2 regions of the Pedobacter sp. ASV1-7 genome follow, and region 2 is predicted to be linked to the other one. Evidence: riboswitches for the same ligand, from Rfam matches in the RefSeq annotation. Region 2 holds a riboswitch; the other holds the start of a gene.
What was found. A riboswitch is a leader RNA that binds a small molecule or an ion and turns the genes downstream of it on or off. The one in region 2 is predicted to bind S-adenosylmethionine.
Positions count from the first base shown of each region.

Region 1: it holds a riboswitch for S-adenosylmethionine, as region 2 does, so the genes downstream of both, ABDJ41_RS18145 (O-acetylhomoserine aminocarboxypropyltransferase/cysteine synthase family protein) here and metH (methionine synthase) in region 2, are expected to answer to the same signal.

Region 1 covers NZ_JBEHBV010000008.1:194,050-198,435, reverse strand. Annotated here, with positions in the region: gene ABDJ41_RS18155 (hypothetical protein) at 1-260, opposite strand, end outside; gene ABDJ41_RS18150 (trans-sulfuration enzyme family protein) at 375-1,502, shown strand; SAM riboswitch class I at 1,652-1,766, shown strand; gene ABDJ41_RS18145 (O-acetylhomoserine aminocarboxypropyltransferase/cysteine synthase family protein) at 1,992-3,299, shown strand; gene ABDJ41_RS18140 (homoserine O-acetyltransferase family protein) at 3,324-4,382, shown strand.
Region 2 covers NZ_JBEHBV010000005.1:239,085-243,470, reverse strand. Annotated here, with positions in the region: gene metH (methionine synthase) at 1-1,913, opposite strand, end outside; SAM riboswitch class I at 2,030-2,139, opposite strand; gene ABDJ41_RS13530 (Bax inhibitor-1/YccA family protein) at 2,514-3,263, opposite strand; gene ABDJ41_RS13525 (hypothetical protein) at 3,314-3,886, opposite strand; gene murQ (N-acetylmuramic acid 6-phosphate etherase) at 3,895-4,386, opposite strand, start outside.

The DNA.
Region 1 (4,386 bases), on a different contig from region 2:
CTTCCTAATGTGTAGCTGCCATTACCACTATTGGTCAATCTCCATGCACTTCCAATAAAGCACTTATAAGAAGACTCACCGAATAAGGATTTAACATTCATTTCTGGAATACCCTCAAAAGTAATGTCGTTTAAAATCCAGTTACCGGTTACATTACTTCTTTTAACAGGTTGAGTCGTGGCTGCACCTTTTGGTGAACAGCTTTGCAGCACCATTAATACACCGCAAAAAAGGGCTGCTATCAAGAATATTCTTTTCATATTATGTATTTTTACATATCAAATACATAAATCCTGCCAAAACTTCAAGATAATAATTTTTACCTTTACAGTTATTGCTGTCCAGCTTTAAAACAATCATTTAACCCCATAGTAATGAGAGCAGAAACATTAGCTATCCATGCAGGAAATTTATACGACATCAGCACAAAAGATGTTACCCCACCAATAAACTTATCGACAACATTTTTAAGAAATGAAGAAGGTGGCTATTCTGGTGGACACATGTACAGCAGACTTAGCAATCCAAACAGATCGGCTCTGGAGAAGATCGTTGCAGAATTAGAAAAAGGAGCAGATGCTTGTGCACTTTCATCTGGCAACACTGCAGGTATGACTGTTTTCCAGGCACTAAAACCTGGCAGCCACATCATTGCACCGGATGACATGTATTGGGGATTTAAAAAACAGTTGCTAACCATTTTTGCAGACACTTTAAGTATTGACTTTGTAGACCTCAATGATTTTGAAGAAATCAATCGTCATATAAAGGAAAACACGGTAATGATCTGGACTGAAACGCCGTCAAATCCGCTACTCAAAATCACAGATATTTCAGCAATATCGGCAATTTGTAAAGAAAAAGGATTGATTTTGGCTTGCGATAGCACTTTTGCTTCACCATCGTTGCAAAACCCAATCTCATTAGGTGCAGATATTGTAATGCACTCTTCAACAAAATATATAGGAGGACATAGCGATGTACTTGGTGGCATACTAATCACTGCAGAGAAAAATGAACTTTGGGAGAAAATCAGGAATATACAGGAAGTTGGAGGAGCTGTTCCTTCCCCTTTCGACTGCTATTTGTTAGTGCGTAGTATCAAAACTCTGGCTTACAGGATGCGCGGACATTGTGAAAATGGTATGGCTCTCGCCCATTATCTGCAAAATCACCCGGCAATAGAAACTGTATATTATCCCGGATTATCAAGCCATTCCGGACACGATATTGCAAAAAAACAAATGAGAGGCTTTGGAGGTATGCTGTCTATCCTTGTAAAAGGTGGAAGTGATGAAGCAAGAAGAGTTGTTAACCAGGTAAAATTATTTGCACAAGCCACAAGCTTAGGGGGTGTAGAAAGTTTAATCGAACATCGCGCCTCAATAGAAGGACCAACTACCACCACCCCACCGAATTTAATTCGGATATCCGCTGGACTTGAACATATCGATGACTTAATAGCTGATTTAAACCAAGCTTTAGCCTATCAAAATAAATAAACAAAGCTTAAACAACAATCTTAAACACTTAACAAACAGATATTTAAAAAATATTCAGAATTTAATTTTGATTATATTTGTATTTAGCCCTATATTTGAATTAATTCTTTAGTGAAAGCTAATCAAGTCAACCTTCTTAATTAAGGTTTGATTTATAAAGAAGTGGCGAGAGACAGGCTCTTTGACCCACTGGCAACCCTCCCAAAATGGAGAAGGTGCCAATTCCTGACCAATCAGCATGGTGCTTGTTTGGAAAGATAAATTTAAACGTATGAAAACTATTATTTCTAATATCAATTATTATTCTTGTACGCCCCATACCATGTGTATGTGCAGCTGCATGCAATAATCTTTAAATCTTCCTTTTGCATTTCTTTAATTCATCCGGAAGGCCCACATGGGTACGCAATACAATATACATTCATATTTTACCTGAAGTATATCCTTACTAATACAATCAATCAAACCATATAAAAAAAATAAATTAATATGTCGACTTCTCATAAATTCGAAACACTACAAGTACATGCAGGTCAGGAAATAGATCCAACAACAGGTTCTAGAGCAGTTCCTATTTATCAAACTTCTTCTTACGGTTTTAAAAATTCTGAACATGGTGCAAACCTTTTTGCTCTTAAGGAATTTGGAAATATATACACACGCATCATGAACCCTACTACGGATGTTTTTGAAAAACGTATCGCTGCTCTTGAAGGCGGTGTAGCCGCAGTAGCAGTTGGATCTGGTATGGCTGCACAATTTATTGCATTAAATAACATTTTAGAGGCAGGTGATAACTTCGTTTCTTCTTCTCACTTATATGGCGGCTCTTATAATCAATTTAAAGTTGCTTTCAAACGCCTTGGTATTGAGGTTAAATTTGCCAATGGAGATGATCCCGAAGATTTCGAGGCTAAAATTGATGAAAAAACAAAAGCAATTTACCTGGAAACTATTGGTAACCCAGCTTATAGCATCATCGATTTCGAAAGAATATCTGCAATTGCCAACAAACATGATCTACCTTTAATTGTAGACAATACTTTCGGTGCTGCCGGATATTTATTTAAACCTTTAGAGCATGGTGCACACGTTGTCGTTCAATCTGCTACAAAATGGATTGGCGGACACGGTACAAGTATTGGTGGTGTGATCGTTGATGGTGGAAATTATAACTGGGGAAATGGTAAATTTGCACAATTCAGTGAGCCTTCTGATGGTTACCATGGTTTAGTGTTTAATGATGTATTCGGTTCTGCAGGTCCTTTCGGAAACATTCAGTTTGCCATCCGTGCACGTGTTGAAGGCTTAAGGGATTTTGGACCGGCTATATCTCCTTTCAACTCTTTCCAATTACTTCAAGGTTTAGAGACATTGTCATTACGTATGCAACGTCATGTTGACAATACACTTGCTTTAGCAAAATGGCTTGAAGGTCATGAAGCTGTGAAAAGTGTAAGCTACCCTGGTTTGGAAAGCAGCCCATACCATACAAACGCTAAAAAGTATCTGCAAAATGGATTTGGTGCCGTATTATCATTCGAATTACATGGTGCTAAAGAACAAGCTACTGCATTGGTGGACAGCCTTAAACTGGTAAGTCACCTTGCGAATGTTGGAGATGCTAAAACGCTGATTATACAGCCAGCAGCAACTACACACCAGCAATTAAGTGATGCAGAGCAAATCAGCGCAGGTGTTACTCCTAATCAATTAAGGGTATCTGTTGGTATTGAACATATTGATGATATCAAAGCTGATTTTGAACAAGCATTTGCTGCCATAAAAAATAAATAATTACAATTTTTCTACGTGTTATTAATGAGTACCTTATCCATATACAATTACACCAAGCCTTTTACGCTTGAAAACGGCAAAAAGATTTACAATCTTGAAATTGCCTATCAGACGTATGGTAAGCTAAATGCTAAAAAGGATAATGTAATTTGGGTTTGTCACGCACTTACAGCCAATTCCGATGTACTGGATTGGTGGAAAGGACTATTTGGTAATAATGCTTTATTTAATCCTGATGACCATTTTATCATTTGTGCTAATGTATTGGGCTCCCATTATGGAAGTACCAATCCATTAAGCGTAAATCCGGCAACAGGATTAAGTTATTACCTTTCTTTTCCTGAGTTTACCATCAGAGATCTGGTAGCTGCACATCAAGTGCTAGCAGCACACCTTAATGTAGAACAAATCAAAGTTCTTATTGGTGGTTCTTTAGGTGGTCAGCAGGCTTTAGAATGGGCTATTTCAGATCAAAACATGATTGAAAACCTAATTCTTATGGCTACAAATGCTGCACATTCACCATGGGGTATAGCTTTCAATGAAAGTCAGCGTCTGGCTATTGCGGCCGACCGTAGTTTTTATGCTCAGCAACATAATGGCGGTTTAAAAGGACTAAAAGTAGCAAGAAGTATCGCTTTACTATCTTACAGGACATATGATGCTTATGGATCAACGCAACTGGAAAGTGTAGACCATAAAACTGATAATTTCAGAGCTTCATCTTACCAAAACTACCAGGGAGAAAAGCTTTGCAAACGCTTCAATGCTTACAGCTATTGGTATTTAAGTAAAGCAATGGACAGTCATAATGTTGGTCGTGGCCGACAAAGTGTTACTAAAGCATTGGCAAGAGTAAAAGCCAATACATTAGTCATTGGAATTGAAAATGATATTCTTTTTCCTTTATCAGAACAGGAATTTTTATCCAAACACATTGCAGATGCAGAATTTTACAAATTAAAATCTGCATATGGGCATGATGGTTTTCTTATTGAAACAGGCACATTAACAAACGTAATTGGCACTTTCCTTAAAGAAAGTATCAACAAGAAAATAATTAAATTACATAAAACAGCATAATAAT
Region 2 (4,386 bases):
TTTCCCTTAGATTTGATGGTATCTGCATACTCCACCAAACGTTCTGTCGCATCCTCTCGACGATTAAGCAAAACATCCTCAACAAGTGTAAGGAGTTCAACTGGAATTTCCTGATAGACCTCAAGCATACCAGCATTGACAATTCCCATGTCTAGTCCAGCCTTGATGGCATGGTATAAGAAGGCCGAGTGCATAGCCTCTCTAACCGTATTGTTACCTCTAAAAGAGAAGGAAATATTGGATACACCACCACTCACTTTAGCATAAGGAAGGTTCTCCTTAATCCAACGTGTTGCGTTTATAAAGTCGACTGCATAATTATTATGTTCCTCTAATCCAGTTGCAACAGTAAGAATGTTGGGGTCAAAAATAATATCCTGAGGAGGAAAGCCGATTTCATTTACTAATATATCGTAAGATCTTTTACAGATCTCTATTCTTCTTTCATAATTATCTGCCTGTCCTTTTTCATCAAAAGCCATTACAACTGCGGCAGCGCCATAAGTCATAATTTTACGGGCACTTTCTTTAAACTTTTCTTCACCCTCTTTTAAAGAGATTGAGTTCACGATCCCTTTTCCCTGCATACATTTCAATCCAGCCTCAATAACAGTCCATTTCGAAGAATCGACCATGATTGGTAGTTTAGAAATATCAGGTTCAGATGCAATTAGGTTCAGGAATTTAGTCATGGAGGCCTCAGAGTCAATCATTCCCTCATCCATGTTTACATCAATGATCTGTGCGCCACCTTCCACCTGCTGACGGGCGACAGTTAGTGCAGCTTCAAAATCTCCACCTAAAATCAGTTTGGAGAATTTTGGTGATCCGGTAATATTGGTACGTTCACCTATATTTACAAATATACTATCAGGTGTAAGGGTAACAGGTTCTAAACCACTTAAACGCATGTAGGGCTCAAGTTGTGGAATTTTACGAGGCGCTACATTTTTTGCTTTCGCAGCAATACAGCCTATATGTTCCGGGGTTGTACCACAACAACCACCCACGATATTTACAAAGCCATGCTGAATAAAATCAGCTACAAGATGGGCAGTTTCATGAGGCATCTCATCATAAGCACCAAATTCATTTGGTAAACCTGCATTTGGGTAAGCCGAAACATAACAAGGTGCTTTAGCAGAAAGTTCCTCAATATGAGGTCTCATGTCTTTCGCTCCCAGTGCACAGTTGAAGCCTATGCTGATGGGATCTGCGTGTATTACTGAATTTAGGAAAGCTTCAGCAGTTTGCCCACTTAAGGTTCTTCCCGAAGCATCGGTAATCGTACCAGAGATCATAATCTCTATTTTTTTGCCAATTTCTGCTTCATATTTTTTAATAGAGAATATAGCGGCTTTGGCATTTAATGTGTCGAAAATAGTTTCAATTAGCAATAGGTCAGCACCGCCATCAACTAAGCCTCGGACCTGCTGATCATAAGCATCAACAAGTTCATCAAATGTAATAGCTCTGAAACCGGGGTCATTTACATCAGGAGAGATCGACAAAGTTCTGTTGGTTGGACCTACGGCACCGGCAACAAAGCATTTTCTGTCTGGGTTTGCTGCCATAAACTCATTTACAGCTTCTTTGGCAATTTTTGCTCCTTCAAAACTCATCTCATAGTCCAGCTCCTCCATCTGGTAATCTGCCAGAGAAATGCGTTGGGTACTAAAAGTGTTGGTCTCAATGATATCAGTACCGGCTTTTAAGTATTCGGTATGTATCTCTTTGATGATGTCGGGACGTGTTAAATTTAATAAGTCATTGTTCCCTTTTACATCACATGGGTGATTTTTGAAGCGTTCGCCTCTAAAATCGTCTTCAGTTAAAACATAACGCTGAATCATAGTGCCCATTGCACCGTCGATAATTAGGATACGTTTTTCTAATTCTTCTCTAATGTTCATTTAAAAAAAATCATATGAGCAGGTAATAAGCTATTTTTGATAGAGGCGAAAGCCTAAACAAGTGCCGAACTCATTACATACAAAGCTTATTCGGAATTCTGGGTTGTGACGAATTCAACTTATCTTTCGGGAATCGGTTATCCGGTTCCAGTAGAATTTAGCACCTTGTAAGCACAGGTTGCCAAGACTTCGTAGGGTCTAATCCCTCCGTCTTTCTCTATAAGCATTACAAAGGTGCAACAAAGAACAGTCATTTCCAAAAAAACTGAGATCAAAGCATATAAAATTTTATGAAACCCTCTGTTTGTGTCTTAAAATAGAATTATATTCTGTGAATCAATTGTTTAATGGAGTTGTAAGCCTTAGGTTTTTAATTGATTTCACTTTAGTCGAATATTGCTTTTCTATTGGTCTGAGCAAAAGGATAGCAAAACAATAGCAAAAGGATTGCAAAAGAAAACCCGAGTAAGAATGTCAATTTTACATGGGCCGATTTAGACTAGGATCGACTACTATTAGTCGTGTAATTATTTAGATAGAATTAAAGAGAAGCCCCCTGATGTTTAGATCAGGGGGCTTCTCTTTGTAAGTTTTGAAGAATTATCTTCTGTCTCCAAATATTCTTAATAAGTAAAGGAAGATATTTAAGAAGTCAAGATACAGTGATAAAGCACCCATGATCGCTAATTTTTTAGAATCAGTATCTTGCATTGTAGCACCACTTTCTTCTAAACCAGCGCCTATTCTTTTTAATTTCTGAACATCATATGCAGTTAAAGCAGTAAATATAGCGATACCGATAAAAGCCATGAACAGGCTAAAGTTTTCGCTTTGAATGAACATATTCACCACACTTGCAATAACTAAACCTACAACACCAATCATCAGGATTGGGCCAAATTTACTCAGGTCAATGTTAGTAGTATAGCCCATAACAGCCATAATACCAAAGATACCCGCTGCGCCAATAAAACAGCTCATGATTGAGCTTGAAGTATAAGCAAGTAGAATAAAGCTTAAACTAACTCCAGTTAATACAGCATATAAAACAAATACACCAAGTAATGCTCCGAATGAAAGACGGCTCATTCCTGCGCTCATGAGTAAGACCAAGCCGAGAGGAGCAAGCATTGCTACCCAACCTAACATTCCCATTTTACCAGTTTCCTGATTAATCAGATAGCTCATCATTTCAGGAGTGCTCGCCATATAGTAAGCTGCCAGACTCGATAATGTTAATGCCACGAACATCCATAAGAACACGTTAGCAAAGAATTTTTTGGCTACTTTACCTGTAATATCTTCTACAAAAACAGACTGCTGCGACCAGTTTTGATTGTTGTTATCCATTTGTTTTAATTTTTATTTTAAATGTACTAATTGTTTTAGTTATACAAAAGCTATGCCCCCAGGCGTTTTGTCAGGATTTCTTCAATTTTTTTAAAGAATTGAAGTGGTTTTAAGGTGCGCCATGCCAAATCGTCAAGTTGCCCGCCGAAATTGATATAGTAATCAATATTATTTTGTTTAAATTCTCTGATTACATGTTCCTGGAAGTTAATGCCTGTAATCCAGCCATCTTCAACCTCCTGAAACCATTCCTCATAATAGCTATCCTCTTCAGAAGAATGAAAATTTAATACGTTTTCGCCAATCAATATAAACTTATTGATACCCTCATCCATCATCATTTCCAGAATTTCGCGTTTTAATAGCATAATGTCATTTCCAATGGCATCATTCCATTCACCCATAAATTCAATAATAGCATAATGTCTGTCGTAATCAACATACAACACTTTTAAATACAGGGTCCCGGATCCAAAATCATCCCATTGAGGATGAATAAGGTAGTTATACATCTGTTTATCGAAATAAAACTCGGAGTATTCTGTATTGTAAAAAGGGGAACGTTCATCTTCAGCCGCAATGTAATCATCGCGCCAAAGATAGAAAGGTTCTATTTCATGCATAATCTTTATTATTTACCCGCTTCTACAGCTTTACGCACACTGCCATAACGAAGCAGCAAGTCGGCAGCCTGATCATGGTCGATATTTAATTCTGCCATAACCATTTGTGTTCCACGGTCAACAAGTTTATGATTGGTCAGCTGCATGTCAACCATTCTATTACCCTTTACTTTGCCCAATCTGATCATTACGGTCGTGCTCAGCATATTTAAAACCAGTTTTTGTGCTGTTCCTGATTTCATGCGAGTTGATCCTGTTAAAAATTCAGGGCCAACCACCACTTCTACCGGATAAGTACTTTCAGCTGCAATCGGACCACCTTCATTACAAACAATGCAGCCTGTAAGCACACCATTCTTATTAGCCGTGTTTAATCCTCCAACTACGTAAGGTGTTGTACCTGATGCTGCAAGGCCAACAACACAATCTTTTTCATTGATATCAAATTCCTGTAAATCAATCCAGGCCTGGTCGGCATCATCTTCTGCATTTTCAACAGC